Regions from separate parts of the Pseudescherichia sp. genome, predicted to be linked through region 4. Evidence: predicted binding sites of a transcription regulator. Region 4 holds the regulator's gene; each other region holds the start of a gene.

Region 1 (4,220 bases), on a different contig from region 4:
CACCGTTAATGCCTGGCGCGGCCGGTGCGGCGTGGAGCGCATTACGCTGGACTTTGACGATGCGCTCTCTGCTATGCGCTCGCTGAAGGGCATCGGCGCGACGCACCTGCACGCTGGCAGGCACAACCGGCCTTTGACCCGCGCCCAGCTTCAGCGCCTGCAACTGGCATGGCCGCAGCAGCAGGGCAGATGCCTGCTGACCTATTCACTTTTTTGGGGAGTCATTGAACATGACTGAACGCTATTTTGTTACCGGCACGGATACGGAAGTCGGTAAAACGGTGGCCAGCTGCGCCCTGTTACAGGCCGCCGCGCTGGCGGGGCGGCAGACCGCGGGCTACAAACCGGTCGCCTCCGGCAGCGAGATGACGCCGGAGGGGCTGCGCAACAGCGACGCGCTGGCGCTACAGCACAACAGTACCCTGGCCCTGCGCTACGAGGCCGTGAACCCATACACCTTTGCTGAGCCCACCTCACCGCACATCGTCAGCGCCGCCCTCGGGCAGCCTATCGAGGCGGAAACGCTCTCGGCAGGATTGCGGACACTGGAAGCGCAGGCGGAGTGGGTGCTGGTGGAGGGGGCCGGAGGCTGGTTTACGCCGCTCTCAGAGACCCTGACCTTTGCCGACTGGGCTACCCAGGAGCAGCTGCCGGTAATTTTAGTGGTGGGCGTTAAGCTTGGCTGCATCAACCATGCGATGCTGACCGCCCAGGCGGTGCAGCAGGCGGGATTGCGGCTGGCAGGCTGGGTGGCTAACGACGTGGTACCGCCGGGACACCGTCACGCGGAGTATCTGGCAACGCTTAAGCGCATGCTGCCTGCGCCGTTCCTCGGCGAGATCCCGTGGCTGGAGAACGCCTCGCCTGAGAGTGAAACAGGCCACTGGATCGATCTCAGTGCTTTAGATCCGGCGTCATCCACTGGGAAAGCAGCGGATCGTCCAGCTGCGTAACGCTTCCCTGGGCCACGTTGCGTCCCCGATGCAGCAGATAGAAGCGGTCGGCGACGCGGCGCACAAACGACAGATGCTGCTCCGCCAGCAGGATGGTCATGCCGAAATCCTGGTTCAGGCGCACCAGCAGGTTGCCTAGCTTATGGATAAAGGCCTGGCCCAGCCCCCGGGTCGGCTCATCAAGGATCAGCAGGCGTGGATGGGTCACCAGCGCCCGGGCCAGCGCCAGCTGGTGCTGGTTATCTTCTGATAGCCCTGCGCCCTTTATCTGGCGCAGGGCGTACAGCTCGGGGAAGAGATCGTAGATATCCCGGGTGACGGCGCTGCCGTGCTCACCTACCGCCAGCCAGGCAACCTGTAAATTCTCCTCTACCGTTAGCTGGGAGAAGATCCGCCTGTCCTGCGGCACGCAGGCGATACCCATTGCCGGACGATCCTCCATCTTCACCTGCAGCAGATTGAGGGGGGCGGCCCCGGCCTCCTGCCAGGTCATGCTGCCGCTCTCCACGGCAAGATAGCCAGAGATACAGTTGACCAACGTGGTTTTCCCCATTCCCGGCAGCCCCATGACGCAGGTGCAGGTACCAGGGATAAGATCGAGATCGACATTCCATAGCGTATGCTGATCGCCGTAATAGTGATTCACTGCACGTAAGCTCAACATCATTTCATCTCCTTGGCCTGGTCTGTAAAAGATATGTTGCAAAAGCCTTGCCAGAAGCGTGTTATGCTCTGTTTTTCGGAGCAAGATGAAGAAAAATCGCTAAATTCGGCTAATCCGCCGGTCTGCCTTATTGCATCTGCACGCTAACAGTGCTAGATGCGGGCAAATCTGATTTTTCATGGTGCAGTCGCGTCTGAATGCGATAAAAAATGGTGGGAAAATTTTTTTACCTGCGACCCGTTACGCAAAACCCAATTTTCGCTGAGTCACAGGGGGTACGGGCTGGCGACAGTTATCCACTATTCCTGTGGATAACCTTGTGCATTAGAGTTAGAAAACGCGTGCAAAGCGAGAGAGCACGCGGCTTAGGCATGAATTGATGCGAAACGCGGCTTTTTGTATAAATATTTTAAAATCAACAAGTTGAATAAAAGCAACGGATGTAAGAAAAGTGTCACCCACTGACACAAAACTTTCACTACCCGACTTGACAAATGTTAAATCGCAAAAAGTTCTGGGGATAAGATATTTTTTTTAGTTTTTAATTCTGTCCCTGGGGCAAATTTTCCTTATGGCGCTTGAAATTGCCTTATGTAACACAGATATTCCTGTCTGCTACTGGGTTTTCATCCAGTATAATTTATTGGCAAAATCCACCGTCGCGAGTAAAATTACTCACCTGCCCGCTCATTCCTTCATCAGGTAGCTATTCATGAGTAAACCATTCAAACTGAATTCCGCTTTTCGTCCCTCTGGCGATCAGCCAGAAGCCATTCGCCGCCTGAAAGAGGGGCTGGAGGACGGACTGGCGCACCAGACCCTGCTCGGGGTAACCGGTTCAGGGAAGACGTTTACCGTTGCCAACGTGATCGCCGACCTGCAGCGGCCAACAATGGTGCTTGCGCCGAATAAAACCCTGGCAGCCCAGCTGTATGGCGAAATGAAGGAGTTTTTCCCGGACAACGCCGTGGAGTACTTCGTCTCCTACTACGACTACTACCAGCCGGAAGCCTACGTGCCGAGCTCAGACACCTTTATCGAAAAAGATGCCTCGGTGAACGAGCATATTGAGCAGATGCGTCTCTCGGCGACCAAAGCGCTGCTGGAGCGGCGCGACGTGGTAGTTGTGGCCTCGGTGTCGGCCATCTACGGCCTCGGCGATCCCGATCTCTATCTGAAAATGATGCTCCACCTGACCATCGGTATGATCATCAACCAGCGTGATATTCTGCGCCGCCTGTCGGAGCTGCAGTACACGCGTAACGATCAGGCCTTCCAGCGCGGCACTTTCCGCGTGCGCGGCGAGGTGATCGATATCTTCCCGGCGGAGTCAGACGACGTGGCGCTGCGCGTTGAGCTGTTTGATGAAGAGGTGGAGCGCCTGTCGCTGTTTGACCCGCTGACCGGGCACGTTGAATCCACTATTCAGCGCTACACCGTCTACCCGAAAACCCACTACGTGACCCCGCGCGAGCGCATCGTGCAGGCGATGGAAGATATCAAAGTAGAGCTGGCGGACCGGCGCAAGACGCTGCTGGCCAACAACAAGCTGCTGGAAGAGCAGCGTATTACCCAGCGCACCCAGTTCGATCTGGAGATGATGAACGAGCTGGGCTACTGCTCGGGCATCGAGAACTACTCCCGCTACCTCTCCGGGCGCGGGCCGGGCGAAGCGCCGCCGACCCTGTTTGACTACCTGCCTGCCGACGGCCTGCTGGTGATTGATGAGTCCCACGTCACCATTCCGCAGATTGGCGGCATGTACCGCGGCGACCGGGCGCGTAAAGAGACGCTGGTGGAGTATGGCTTCCGCCTGCCGTCGGCGCTGGACAACCGTCCGATGAAGTTTGAAGAGTTCGAAGGTTTAGCTCCGCAGACCATCTACGTCTCGGCGACGCCGGGCAACTACGAGCTGGAGAAATCCGGGGAAGAGATTGTCGATCAGGTGGTGCGCCCGACCGGCCTGCTTGACCCGATTATCGAAGTCCGCCCGGTGGGCACGCAGGTGGACGATCTGCTCTCGGAGATCCGCAAGCGCGTCGCCATTAACGAGCGTGTGCTGGTCACCACGCTCACCAAGCGCATGGCCGAGGATCTCACCGAGTATCTGGAAGAGCACGGCGAGAAGGTGCGCTACCTGCACTCGGATATCGATACCGTTGAGCGTATGGAGATTATCCGCGATCTGCGTCTGGGCGAGTTCAACGTGCTGGTGGGCATCAACCTGCTGCGTGAGGGGCTGGATATGCCAGAGGTTTCGCTGGTGGCGATTCTCGATGCCGACAAAGAGGGCTTCCTGCGCTCCGAACGCTCGCTGATCCAGACCATCGGCCGTGCGGCGCGTAACGTCAACGGCAAGGCGATCCTGTACGGGGATAAAATCACCCCGTCGATGGCGAAGGCGATTGGCGAAACCGAGCGCCGTCGGGCGAAGCAGCAGCAGTACAACGAAGAGCACGGCATTACGCCGCAGGGCCTGAATAAGAAAGTGGTGGATATCCTGGCGCTGGGCGAGAATATTGCCAAGACCAAAGCCAAAGGACGCGGTAAATCCCGCTCGCCGGTGGTGGTGGACGAGTCTGAACTGGCGCTGACGCCGAAGG
Region 2 (4,220 bases), on a different contig from region 4:
ACCTATCTGGGCGACGCGGAGATTGGCGACAACGTTAACATCGGTGCAGGGACTATTACCTGCAACTATGACGGTGCCAACAAGCATAAAACCATTATCGGCGACGACGTCTTTGTCGGCTCTGATTCGCAGTTTATCGCTCCGGTGAGCGTGGCCAGCGGCGTTACCATTGCGGCGGGCACCACGGTGACCCGTGACGTCGCAGAGGGCGAGCTAGTGATCGGCCGTGTCAAACAGACCCATATCAAGGGCTGGAAGCGTCCGGTCAAGAAGAAGTAAACCCTTTTGTAAGCCGGCCAGGCAGCAATGCCGTCCGGCAAACAGGGATGAGGAGGTCAACATAGATCTCCCGCCCACCAGCAGTAGCTATAAATATAACCCCACTCTCTACAAGGCTCGGGGCGCCCGGAAAACGGGTAACGCAGGTTGACCGACAACGCATGGCTTACGCCATAATCAGGAAATCTAACTATGTGTGGAATTGTTGGCGCAGTTGCGCAGCGTGATATTGCTGAAATCCTTCTCGAAGGCTTACGTCGTCTCGAATACCGTGGCTATGACTCTGCCGGTCTGGCAGTGGTCGACAGTGAAGGGCATATGACCCGCCTGCGTCGTCTCGGTAAAGTCCAGATGCTCTCTCAGGCAGCCGAAGAGCATCCGCTGCATGGCGGAACCGGTATTGCCCATACCCGTTGGGCAACGCACGGTGAACCGTCTGAAGGCAACGCTCACCCGCATGTCTCTGAACATATCGTGGTGGTGCACAACGGCATTATTGAGAACCACGAGCCGCTGCGCGAAGAGTTAAGATCGCGCGGCTATGAATTTGTCTCCGAAACCGATACCGAAGTCATCGCTCACCTGGTGCACTGGGAGCTGGCAAAAGGCGGCTCGCTGCGCGATGCCGTTCTGCGCGCTATCCCGCAGCTGCGCGGCGCGTACGGTACGGTTATCATGGATACCCGCGATCCTGACACGCTGCTGGCTGCCCGCTCCGGTAGCCCGCTGGTTATCGGCCTTGGCATGGGCGAAAACTTCATCGCCTCTGACCAGCTGGCCCTGCTGCCGGTGACCCGCCGCTTTATCTTCCTCGAAGAGGGCGATATTGCGGAAGTGACCCGCCGTAGCGTCGTGGTATTCGACCGTTCTGGCCATGAAGTGAAGCGCCCGGACATCGAATCTAACCTGCAGTATGACGCTGGCGATAAGGGTATCTACCGCCACTACATGCAGAAAGAGATCTACGAGCAGCCAAACGCCATTAAAAATACCCTGACCGGGCGTATTAGCCACGGCGAGATCGATCTCAGCGAGCTGGGCGAGAAAGCCAACGAGATGCTCTCTCAGGTTGAGCATATTCAGATCATCGCCTGCGGTACCTCCTACAACTCCGGGATGGTGTCACGCTACTGGTTTGAATCGCTGGCCGGTGTGCCGTGCGATGTGGAAATCGCCTCTGAGTTCCGCTACCGCAAATCCGCCGTGCGCCGTAACAGCCTGATGATCACCCTCTCCCAGTCTGGTGAGACGGCGGACACCCTGGCCGCGCTGCGCCTCTCCAAAGAGCTGGGCTACCTCGGTTCGCTGGCGATCTGTAACGTGCCTGGCTCCTCGCTGGTACGTGAATCTGACCTGGCGCTGATGACCAACGCCGGAACCGAGATCGGCGTGGCCTCCACCAAGGCCTTTACCACCCAGCTCACCGTGCTGCTGATGCTGGTGGCGAAGCTGAGCCGCCTGAAGGGTCTGGACGCCTCTATCGAGCAGGATATTGTGCATGGTCTGCAGGCGCTGCCGAACCGTATCGAGCAGATGCTCTCCCAGGACAAACGCATTGAAGCGCTGGCAGAGGACTTCTCTGAGAAGCACCACGCCCTGTTCCTTGGCCGTGGCGATCAGTACCCTATCGCGCTGGAAGGCGCGCTGAAGCTGAAAGAGATCTCCTACATCCACGCGGAAGCCTACGCCGCAGGCGAGCTGAAGCACGGCCCGCTGGCGCTGATTGATGCTGATATGCCGGTTATCGTTGTGGCACCTAACAACGAACTGCTGGAAAAATTGAAGTCCAACATCGAAGAAGTTCGCGCCCGTAGCGGCGTACTCTATGTCTTCGCCGATCAGGATGCCGGTTTCACCAGCAGCGATAACATGCACATTATCGAGCTGCCGCACGTGGAAGAGGTGATTGCGCCAATCTTCTACACCGTGCCGCTGCAGCTGCTGGCCTACCACGTCGCGCTGATCAAAGGCACCGACGTTGACCAGCCGCGTAACCTCGCGAAGTCTGTCACCGTAGAGTAATCTTCCTCTTACGTCCCGTCGCTCTGGCGGGACGTCTCTCCTCGCTGTGCTATTTTTAAACAATCCATAGACTATTTTCGGTCAAATAAGCGCCTGTCATAAAAATGTCATAATACGTACATTTAACTGTCACCTGGTTGTCCTATTTTGCATATCGTAGAAACCAAACAACGATTTACAATCCCTCAGGAGACATTATGAAAGTCATGCGTACCACTGTCGCTACTGTTGTCGCCGCGACCTTATCCCTGAGCGCTTTCGCTGTTAACGCAGCGGCAAGCCTGACCGGCGCGGGTGCAACCTTCCCAGCGCCAGTGTATGCCAAATGGGCGGATACCTATCAGAAAGCGACCGGTAGCAAAGTCAACTACCAGGGTATCGGCTCCTCCGGCGGCGTGAAGCAGATCACTGCTAACACCGTTGATTTTGGCGCGTCTGACGCTCCGCTGTCTGATGAGAAACTGAACCAGGAAGGCCTGTTCCAGTTCCCGACCGTTATCGGTGGCGTGGTGCTGGCGGTTAACCTGCCGGGCGTGAAATCCGGTGAGCTGGTGCTGGATGGTAAAACGCTGGGTGACATCTACCTGGGTAAAATCAAAAAATGGGATGACGAAGCGATCGCTAAGCTCAACCCAGGCATGAAGCTGCCTTCACAGAATATCGCCGTGGTTCGTCGCGCTGACGGCTCCGGTACCTCCTTCGTCTTCACCAGCTATCTGACAAAAGTGAACGAAGAGTGGAAATCAAAAATCGGTTCTGGCTCTACCGTAAACTGGCCGACCGGTCTGGGCGGTAAAGGTAACGACGGTATCGCCGCGTTCGTACAGCGTCTGCCTGGCTCTATCGGCTACGTAGAGTACGCTTACGCTAAGCAGAACAACCTGGCCTACACCAAGCTGGTCTCTGCCGATGGCAAACCGGTTTCTCCGACCGAAGAGAGCTTCTCTAACGCCGCGAAAGGCGTGGACTGGAGCAAAACCTTCGCTCAGGACCTGACTAACCAGAAGGGTGACAACGCGTGGCCAATCACCTCCACCACCTTCATCCTGATCCACAAAGAGCAGAAGAAACCTGAGCAGGGCGCTGAAGTGCTGAAGTTCTTTGACTGGGCATACAAAGACGGTGCGAAACAGGCTAACGATCTGGATTACGCAACCCTGCCGGACAGCGTGGTTGAGCAGGTTCGTGCCGCATGGAAAACGAATGTGAAAGACAGCAGCGGTAAAGCGCTGTACTAACAGGATCTTTTTGACGAAGATGGCGGGTGGCGTAGGCTTCCCGCCCTACGGATAAAAACTGTAGGCCCGGTAAGCGTTCACGCCACCGGGCAAATTCGTAAGACGTATATAACAGAAGAGTAATTTATGGCTGCAACCAAGCCTGCTTTTAACCCACCGGGTAAACAAGGTGACATGATCTTCGGCGCGCTGGTCAAACTGGCTGCGCTGATTGTGCTATTGCTGCTCGGCGGCATCATCATCTCCCTGATTGTCTCCTCCTGGCCAAGCATCCAGAAATTTGGGTTCTCTTTCCTGTGGACCAAAGAGTGGGACGCCCCCAACGATATCTACGGCGCGCTGGTGCCGATTTACGGTACGCTGGTGACCTCCTTTATCGCGCTGCTGATCGCCGTTCCGGTGAGTTTCGGTATCGCGCTGTTCCTGACGGAGCTGGCTCCCGGCTGGCTGAAGCGTCCGCTGGGTATCGCCATTGAGCTGCTCGCCGCTATCCCCAGTATCGTTTACGGCATGTGGGGGCTGTTTATCTTCGCTCCGCTGTTTGCCACTTATTTCCAGGAGCCGGTGGGCAACGTGCTCTCCGCCATTCCGTTTGTCGGCGCGCTCTTCTCCGGCCCGGCGTTTGGTATCGGTATCCTCGCGGCGGGCATTATCCTCGCCATCATGATCATTCCGTACATC
Region 3 (4,220 bases), on a different contig from region 4:
CGACAGCTATCAGGAAGCTAACGCTGGCGCACGCTGGACTATCATGCGTCCGCTGAGCATTGAAGCTGGCTACCGCTACCTGAACCTGGCGGGTAAAGACGGCAACCGCGACAACGCGCTTGCTGATGGCCCCTACGTTGGGGTTAACGCCAGCTTCTAATCCTCCGGCGCGGCAATCTGCCGCGCCTTTTCATCTGTTTAATCCTGCCGCCATTTACTTCCCCATGCGTTATAGTACTCCGACAACAGGTAAGGGAGAGTACGGAGATAACGATGATAAACGTGGAAATGCTGTCTACCGGGGATGAAGTCCTGCATGGTCAGATTGTTGATACCAACGCTGCATGGCTTGCCGATCTGTTTTTCACCGAAGGGTTACCGCTGACGCGCCGTAATACCGTGGGCGATAGCCTTAACGATCTGGTTGCTATCCTGCGCGAGCGCAGCGAGCACGCCGATGTTTTAATCGTTAACGGCGGCCTCGGCCCGACCAGCGACGATCTTAGCGCGCTGGCGGCAGCGACTGCGGCGGGCGAAGAGCTGGTGCTGCACGAAGCGTGGCTGAGCCATATGGAGCGTTTCTTCACCGAGCGCGGTCGCGTGATGGCCCCCAGCAACCGTAAACAGGCAGAGATCCCAGCCAGCGCGGAGCTAATTGATAATCCGGTAGGCACCGCCTGCGGCTTTGCCGTCAAGCTCAACCGCTGCCTGATGTTCTTTACCCCGGGCGTACCCTCTGAATTCAAGGTGATGGTTCAGCAGGAGATCCTGCCGCGTCTGCGGGAGCGCTTTACCCTGCCGTCGCCGCCAATCTGCCTGCGCCTGACCACCTTTGGCCGCTCCGAGAGCGATCTGGCCCAGAGTCTCGATCATCTTCAGCTGCCGGAAGGGGTGGTGATGGGTTACCGCTCATCCATGCCGATTATCGAGCTGAAGCTGACCGGCCCGGCGGAGCAGCGCGAAGCGATGGAGGCGCTGTGGCCAGAGGTGCAGCGCGTCGCTGGCGAGAGCCTGATTTTTGAAGGGACTCAGGGGCTACCGGCGCTGCTGGCAGAGAAGATGCGTGAGCAGCAGCTCAGCCTGACCGTTAGCGAGCAGTTCACCAGCGGCCTGCTGGCGCTGCAGCTCTCCCGTGCCTCTGCACCGCTGCTGGCGAGCGAGGTGCTGCCTTTCCAGGCCGACACGCTGGAGCAGACCGCACGCTGGGCCGCCGAGCTGCGCAACCGTCACCTGGCCGGACTGGCGCTGAGCGTAGGCGGGCTGGACGAGGAGCATATCAACTTTGCCCTCGCCACGCCGCAGGGTACCCACGCTCTTCGGATAAAGTTCAGCACTGGACGCCACGGCATAGCTGTACGTCAGGAGGTGTGTGCCATGATGGCCCTGAACATGCTGCGCCGCTGGCTCAGCGGTAAAGATGTCGCCAGCGATCACGGCTGGGTGAGCGTAGTAGATTCCCTGTTTGTGGCGTGATCCGTCTGCGCTCTTAGCATAATGGGATGTTCATCGCGTTTGCCGGTGGACATCTCATATGCTTTGCTTTCTCCCCCCTCCTTTATGTTCGTTTTCTTATCATTTCATCCTTTCTAATCTGTTTTTTGGTCTATTTCGCGCGATACCGAGCGTGATTCGAAAATAATATTGCGTGCTGATGCGCTTTTTTGCGCATTTTTGTCATATTTCTGTAACAATCTGTGCGTGGATTCACAGTAACAATTACCGATATTCCTTAACATCGCCAGCCTCGCTGAAGGGGTGAGGCTCGTAAACCCTATAAATTTAATATTTGGCCACGGAGGCTACATGCTCAGTATCTTTAAACCAGCGCCACATCAGGCGTGCCTGGGAAAGGCAGAAATTGATCCGCTATACCGTCGTTTGCGCTGGCAAATCTTTATCGGCATATTCTTTGGCTACGCGGCTTACTACCTGGTACGCAAAAACTTCGCCCTCGCGATGCCCTATCTGGTGGAGCAGGGCTTCTCACGCGGCGATCTCGGCTTCGCGCTGTCGGGCATCTCCATTGCCTACGGTTTCTCCAAGTTCATTATGGGCTCGGTATCGGATCGCTCTAACCCGCGTGTTTTCTTACCCGCCGGTCTGATCCTGGCGGCAGCGGTGATGCTGTTTATGGGCTTCGTGCCCTGGGCGACATCGAGCATTGCCGTTATGTTTGTGCTGCTCTTCTTATGCGGTTGGTTCCAGGGGATGGGGTGGCCTCCGTGCGGACGCACGATGGTTCACTGGTGGTCACAGAAAGAGCGCGGCGGCATTGTTTCAGTGTGGAACTGCGCGCATAACGTGGGCGGTGGTATTCCGCCCCTGCTGTTCCTGCTGGGAATGGCCTGGTTCAACGACTGGAAAGCCGCGCTCTATATGCCAGCGTTTGGTGCGATTGTGGTGGCGATCATTGCCTTTGCGCTGATGCGTGATACGCCGCAGTCCCAGGGGCTACCGCCTATCGAAGAGTATAAAAATGACTATCCGGATGATTATAGCGAGCAGCATGAAGAGGAGCTGACAGCTAAACAGATCTTTATGAAGTATGTTCTGCCCAACAAGCTGCTGTGGTACATCGCGATAGCCAACGTGTTTGTCTATCTGCTGCGTTACGGCATCCTCGACTGGTCGCCAACCTACCTGCGTGAAGTGAAGCACTTTGCACTGGATAAATCCTCCTGGGCCTACTTCCTGTATGAATATGCCGGGATCCCAGGCACCCTGCTGTGCGGCTGGATGTCGGATAAGGTGTTCAAGGGCAACCGCGGTGCGACGGGCGTGTTCTTTATGACGCTGGTCACCATTGCTACCGTGGTGTACTGGCTCAACCCAGCGGGCAACCCGGGCGTGGATATGGCCTGCATGATTGTCATCGGCTTCCTGATCTACGGCCCGGTGATGCTGATTGGTCTGCATGCGCTGGAGCTGGCACCGAAAAAAGCGGCAGGCACCGCGGCAGGCTTTACCGGCCTGTTTGGTTACCTGGGGGGATCGGTCGCGGCGAGCGCTATCGTAGGCTACACCGTTGACTTCTTTGGCTGGGACGGCGGCTTTATGGTGATGATTGGCGGCAGCGTGCTGGCGGTATTGCTGCTCACGGTGGTGATGTTCGGTGAAAAACGGCACCATGCGGAAGTGCTGGCGCGTCGTTAATACACATTAAAAAAGAAAAGGGCCGCAAGGCCCTTTTTTTATATCCAGGAAACAGGTAAGGTTGCGGTAGCATTTACTTCTTACAAATCATGTAAAATCAATAGATTATGTTGATGATCCGCGCGACGATCCTGGATGACCCAGTGCGACTCTCTGTTTACCTTTTTTCACTATTTAACGCTAAATATTGCTGTTAACGTCGAATAATAATTTATTTACATGCATGGCGGCGTGTAAAAATAGGCGCCGGGCTGTATGTTGAAAGTATTCACTATCGCCATATAATCGTTCTTATTATCAGTGCGACTTATGAAATAAGGATCGAACGGCACTCTACGGACAGTTTTAAGAGATATGAGTAAAGATACGATGGGATATCGGCTATACGGTTACGTAATCGGCAAAGAAATTCACTTCGAGATTGAAAACCGAAGGCTTTATCGCCTGCCGCAGGGAAGTGCCGATAAATCATTTATCTTTGGCTCGGTATTATTTAACCATACGATGCTGCATCTTTTTGTCTATCTATTACAGCATGGCCGTCATACGACGGTGCCGCGCGAAGAGTTGCTGCGGGTCGTGTGGGAAGAGAACGATTTAGTGCCATCGAGCCAGCGCCTGTGGCAGGTCTTAAAAAACCTTAATCGGCGGCTCAGCCTGCTGGGATTACCTGATGATTTCATCGCCAACATCAGGGGAAGCGGCTATATCATTAACTACGTTGATATTACGCCAATCTATTACAGAGTCAGTGAACTCCAGCGCTGCCCTGAGAAAATAACGGAGAGTTAGCTATTCCGGCGTGAGTGATGTCAACCCGGAAATTTATCCCTGAACATGTGTGTGCTCAGGGATTTTTTATATTTGCCAGCCGCCAATTAAAGGTCGAGTTCAATATCGCCCATCGCGCGACAGCAGCAGGGGAGGATCTCCCCTGCCTGGATAAAAGCCAGCGGCTCGGTGAGCCACTCAACCTGGCCTGCAATCAGCCGGGTGCGGCAGGAGCCGCAGTAGCCCTCCCGGCACTGGTACTCGACGTTGACCTTGTGGAACTCTAGCGCCGCCAG
Region 4 (4,220 bases):
GCGGAAAAATGATGTTACCCGCGCCGACGAACAGCGCGAATGTCATAAAGCCCAGAGCAACGATGTCTCGTGGTTTTAAACGATGGGTCATATGTATTAACTGCCTGTGGATGTGGTGTTGAACGTGTTGACTTTTTCGCCAGTCCCTACGGGACAATACAGCGGTAATATCATTAGATTCCAGCGGGATATGCTTCCCACCCGGCGTGGCGAAGAATAGTTTTTCGATTTACCACGCAAATCCAGCCTGTCTGTCATCGACAGGGGCGCAATTTAAACGCTTATAACGTTTAAAGGCAAGATGGGATCGCAAAACCAGATGGTTATCGTAGACCAGCGTGAATAACCAGCATAAAACGCTAATTATAAGAAAAACACATGGCTAAACATGCGAACAAAAAAGCAGCAACCGCAGAAAAGCAGGCGCTGTGCTGAATGGTGCAAAGCTAACAGGCCGCATTTTGCGGCCTGTGGAAAGTTATACTGACAGCAACAGCGCTACTCACTGGATTTGGCAATGAGCCTTTCCGGCAGCGTGAAGCTAAATCGGGTGCCTTTGCCCGGCTCGCTGGTGATTTCCAGACGGCTGTCGTGGTGGTTGACCGCATGCTTAACGATCGCCAGCCCTAACCCGCTGCCGCCCGTCTGGCGGGATCGTGCCTTATCGACGCGGTAGAAACGCTCGGTGAGGCGTGGAATATGCTCGGCGGCGATGCCCGGCCCGTTATCCTCAACGCTGAACTCTACGCCGCTCGCGACCCGCTGCCAGCTGACGATAATATGCGTTGCGGGCGGGGTATGGTTTACCGCGTTATAGACCAGGTTAGAGATAGCACTGCGCATCTGCTCATCGCTGCCCAGCACCTTCAGGGAATTATCGACATGAAACTCAATGGTCTGCCGCTGCTGGCTCAGGGTCTGCGCTTCACGCTCAACAACCCGCAGCATCATCGGCACATCAATGACCTCATTCGGGGTATGAATCGGCGAGGCCTCAATTTTTGACAGGGTGAGCAGCTGTTTTACCAGGCCCTCCATGCGGGATGTCTGCTCACGCATCGTGTGCAGCGCCTTTTCCCGCGTCGCGCCGGACAGGGTCTGCTCCTGCATCATCTCCAGGTAGCCCTGCAGTACCGTCAGCGGCGTACGCAGCTCATGGCTGACGTTGGCAAAGAAGTTGCGTCGTGCCCCCTCCAGCTGGTGCATCTGGGTCACGTCGCGAGCGACCATCAGCAGCTGTTGCTCGCTGTAGGGCATGACGCGGATCTCCAGGTGACGGCCGTTGTTCAGCACGAGGTTGAGCGGTTTTGCGAAGGCCTGCTGCTTGAGGTACTGGGTGAACTCGGGGTAGCGCAGCAGGTTAAGGATATTTTGGCCGTTATCGTCCGGCCAGCGCAGCCCCAGCAGCTGCTGAGCAAGGCCGTTACACCAGAAGATCACCCCCTCTTCGGTGGTGAGCACCACCGCATCCGGCAGCGACTCTGCCCCGCTGCGAAAGCGTTTGATCAGGCTGCCCAGCTCGCGGCGGCGCTTTTTATTACGCAGCTGCATCTGGTGCAGGCCGTAGAGCAGCGGCTCCCAGCTGCCGTGCCCGGGAGGCGGCGTCATGCTGCGGTCAACCCACAGCCACCAGGAGAGCTGAAGCAGATTCCAGAAGTGCCAGATCAGTAATCCGGTAACCGAGGCCAGCAGAAACCACGGCAGATAGCCAAACATTGCGCCAAGCACCAGCGCCGGGATACAGCTTAAAAACAGCTCTAAGACCAGCCTTTTCCATGACAGCCGTTCCAGCACGCGTCACACTCCAGTCAATGATTAGAAACGAGTCGAAAAACGGTAACCCGTGCCGCGAACGGTCTGCACCATACGATCGTGACCGCTCAGCTCCAGCGCTTTACGCAGGCGACGAATATGCACGTCCACCGTGCGGTCCTCAACGTAGACGTTGGTTCCCCAGACGTGGTTCAGCAGCTGCTCGCGGCTGTAGACGCGCTCCGGATGGGTCATAAAGAAGTGTAGGAGCTTAAACTCCGTCGGCCCCATGTCGAGCGGGTTCTCGCCGGTCATGACCCGGTGAGAGGTGGGATCAAGGCTCAGGCCCTGCATCTCAATCACCTCTTCTACCGCCATCGGCGAAATACGGCGCATCACGGCTTTAATACGCGCCACCAGCTCCTTCGGCGAGAAGGGTTTGGTGATGTAATCGTCCGCGCCGGTCTCCAGACCGCGGACGCGATCTTCCTCTTCGCCGCGCGCGGTGAGCATCATAACAGGAATGTCCCGGGTCATGTTTTCACGTTTCAGGTGCTTGATAAACTGAATCCCCGAGCCGCCGGGCAGCATCCAGTCGAGCAGGATGAGATCGGGCCACGGCTCGTTGAGCTGATTCACCGCACTGTCATAATCTTCCGCTTCAACAGGCTGAAAGCCGTTTTGCTCGAGTACGAAGCAGACCATCTCCCGAATGGGGGCCTCATCCTCTACGACCAGAATACGTCTCGCCATGATTTGCCCTATATAGTTGTAATCAATATGTTGCGTCGCATTATGCGTCAGATTTATGACAGATTTATGAAAAGCGTGAAGGCAGTATGAACCTGAAAGCGTGCAGATGACACCCGGAAGACGATCGTCGCTTTCCCGCTGTGCCTAAACGTTTATAATCCGCCTTACGCTTTTTTGCCACGGAATAGATATGCGCATCCTTCACACCTCGGACTGGCACCTCGGCCAAAACTTTTACAGCAAGAGCCGGGCCGCTGAGCATGCCGCCTTTCTTGACTGGCTGCTGGAGACAGCGCAGGCCCAGCAGGTCGATGCGATTATCGTTGCTGGCGATATCTTTGATACCGGTGCGCCCCCCAGCTATGCTCGCGAGCTCTACTACCGCTTTGTGGTTCAACTCCAGCAGACCGGCTGTCACCTGGTGGTACTGGCAGGCAACCACGATTCGGTCGCTACCCTGAACGAATCGCGGGAGATCCTGGCCTTTCTGCATACCACCGTTGTAGCGGCAGCGGGCTGTGCGCCGTTCATGCTTAACCATCGCGACGGCACGCCGGGCGCGGTTTTCTGCCCGGTGCCGTTTTTACGTCCGCGCGACATCGTTACCAGCCAGGCGGGGCTCTCCGGCAGCGAGAAGCAGCAGCATCTGCTGGCGGCGATCACCGACTACTACCATCAGCAGTACCAGCAGGCCTGCGCCCTGCGCGGCGAGGCGACGCTGCCGATTATCGCCAGCGGCCACCTGACCACCGTCGGCGCCAGCAAAAGCGACGCGGTGCGCGACATCTACATTGGTACCCTGGACGCCTTCCCGGCGCAAAATTTTCCGCCGGTGGACTACATCGCCCTCGGGCACATCCACCGTCCGCAGGTGATTGGCGGTCAGGATCATATCCGCTACTGCGGATCGCCCATTGCCCTTAGCTTCGACGAAACCGGCAAGGCGAAAAGCGTTAATCTGGTGACCTTCACCGACGGCAGGCTGGCGGACATTACGCCCCTCACCGTGCCGGTCACCCAGCAGCTGGCGGTGATCAAAGGCGATCTTGCCGCCATTGGCCAGCAGCTTGCGCAGTGGCGCGAGACTCCCGCATCGCCGCCGGTATGGCTCGATATCGAAATCACCACCGACGACTGGCTGACGGACATGCAGCGCCGTATTCAGGCGATGACCGAGGATCTGCCGGTCGAGGTGCTGCTGGTACGCCGCAGCCGTGAGCAGCGTCAGCGAATGATGGCGGGCGAGCTGCGGGAAACCCTCAGCGAGCTGCGCGTGGAGGAGGTATTCGAGCGCCGACTGGCGCTTGAGGAGCCGGACGAGGCGCAGGGCCAGCGGGTCCGCACCCTCTTTAGCGCCACCGTCGACGAGCTGACCCAGGAGCAAGACGCATGAAAATTCTTACCCTGCGCCTGAAGAACATCAACTCCCTGAAGGGGGAGTGGAAGATCGACTTTACCGCCGAGCCGTTTGCCAGCAACGGCCTGTTTGCCATTACCGGGCCTACCGGCGCGGGAAAAACCACCCTGTTGGATGCCATCTGCCTGGCGCTCTACCACGAGACGCCGCGCCTGAGTAACGTGTCGCAGTCGCAGAATGACCTGATGACCCGCGACACCGCCGAGTGCCTGGCGGAGGTGGAGTTTGAGGTAAAAGGCGTAGCCTACCGCGCCTTCTGGAGTCAGAACCGCGCCCGCAGCCAGGCCGGGGGTAATCT

What was found. The regulator PhoB, encoded in region 4, activates phosphate uptake and scavenging genes when phosphate is short. The targets are predictions, from matches to a motif close to CTGTCATAAAACTGNCNNAT.
Region 1: uvrB (excinuclease ABC subunit UvrB) is a predicted target of PhoB. The motif match lies at 2,079-2,098, and genes of this name have one in related genera.
Region 2: pstS (phosphate ABC transporter substrate-binding protein PstS) is a predicted target of PhoB. The motif match lies at 2,395-2,414, and genes of this name have one in related genera.
Region 3: glpT (glycerol-3-phosphate transporter) is a predicted target of PhoB. The motif match lies at 1,672-1,691, and genes of this name have one in related genera.

What each region holds. Positions count from the first base shown of each region.
Region 1 covers NZ_DAMBWA010000018.1:27,732-31,951, forward strand. Annotated here, with positions in the region: gene bioC (malonyl-ACP O-methyltransferase BioC) at 1-238, shown strand, start outside; gene bioD (dethiobiotin synthase) at 231-953, shown strand; gene RTX96_RS18985 (ABC transporter ATP-binding protein) at 895-1,617, opposite strand; gene uvrB (excinuclease ABC subunit UvrB) at 2,330-4,220, shown strand, end outside.
Region 2 covers NZ_DAMBWA010000003.1:26,740-30,959, forward strand. Annotated here, with positions in the region: gene glmU (bifunctional UDP-N-acetylglucosamine diphosphorylase/glucosamine-1-phosphate N-acetyltransferase GlmU) at 1-279, shown strand, start outside; gene glmS (glutamine--fructose-6-phosphate transaminase (isomerizing)) at 472-2,301, shown strand; gene pstS (phosphate ABC transporter substrate-binding protein PstS) at 2,499-3,539, shown strand; gene pstC (phosphate ABC transporter permease PstC) at 3,666-4,220, shown strand, end outside.
Region 3 covers NZ_DAMBWA010000001.1:426,645-430,864, reverse strand. Annotated here, with positions in the region: gene RTX96_RS02000 (YfaZ family outer membrane protein) at 1-160, shown strand, start outside; gene RTX96_RS01995 (nicotinamide mononucleotide deamidase-related protein YfaY) at 274-1,473, shown strand; gene glpT (glycerol-3-phosphate transporter) at 1,804-3,153, shown strand; gene RTX96_RS01985 (helix-turn-helix domain-containing protein) at 3,508-3,945, shown strand; gene yfaE (class I ribonucleotide reductase maintenance protein YfaE) at 4,032-4,220, opposite strand, start outside.
Region 4 covers NZ_DAMBWA010000008.1:159,957-164,176, forward strand. Annotated here, with positions in the region: gene brnQ (branched-chain amino acid transporter carrier protein BrnQ) at 1-91, opposite strand, end outside; gene phoR (phosphate regulon sensor histidine kinase PhoR) at 499-1,794, opposite strand; gene phoB (phosphate response regulator transcription factor PhoB) at 1,816-2,505, opposite strand; gene sbcD (exonuclease subunit SbcD) at 2,696-3,898, shown strand; gene sbcC (exonuclease subunit SbcC) at 3,895-4,220, shown strand, end outside.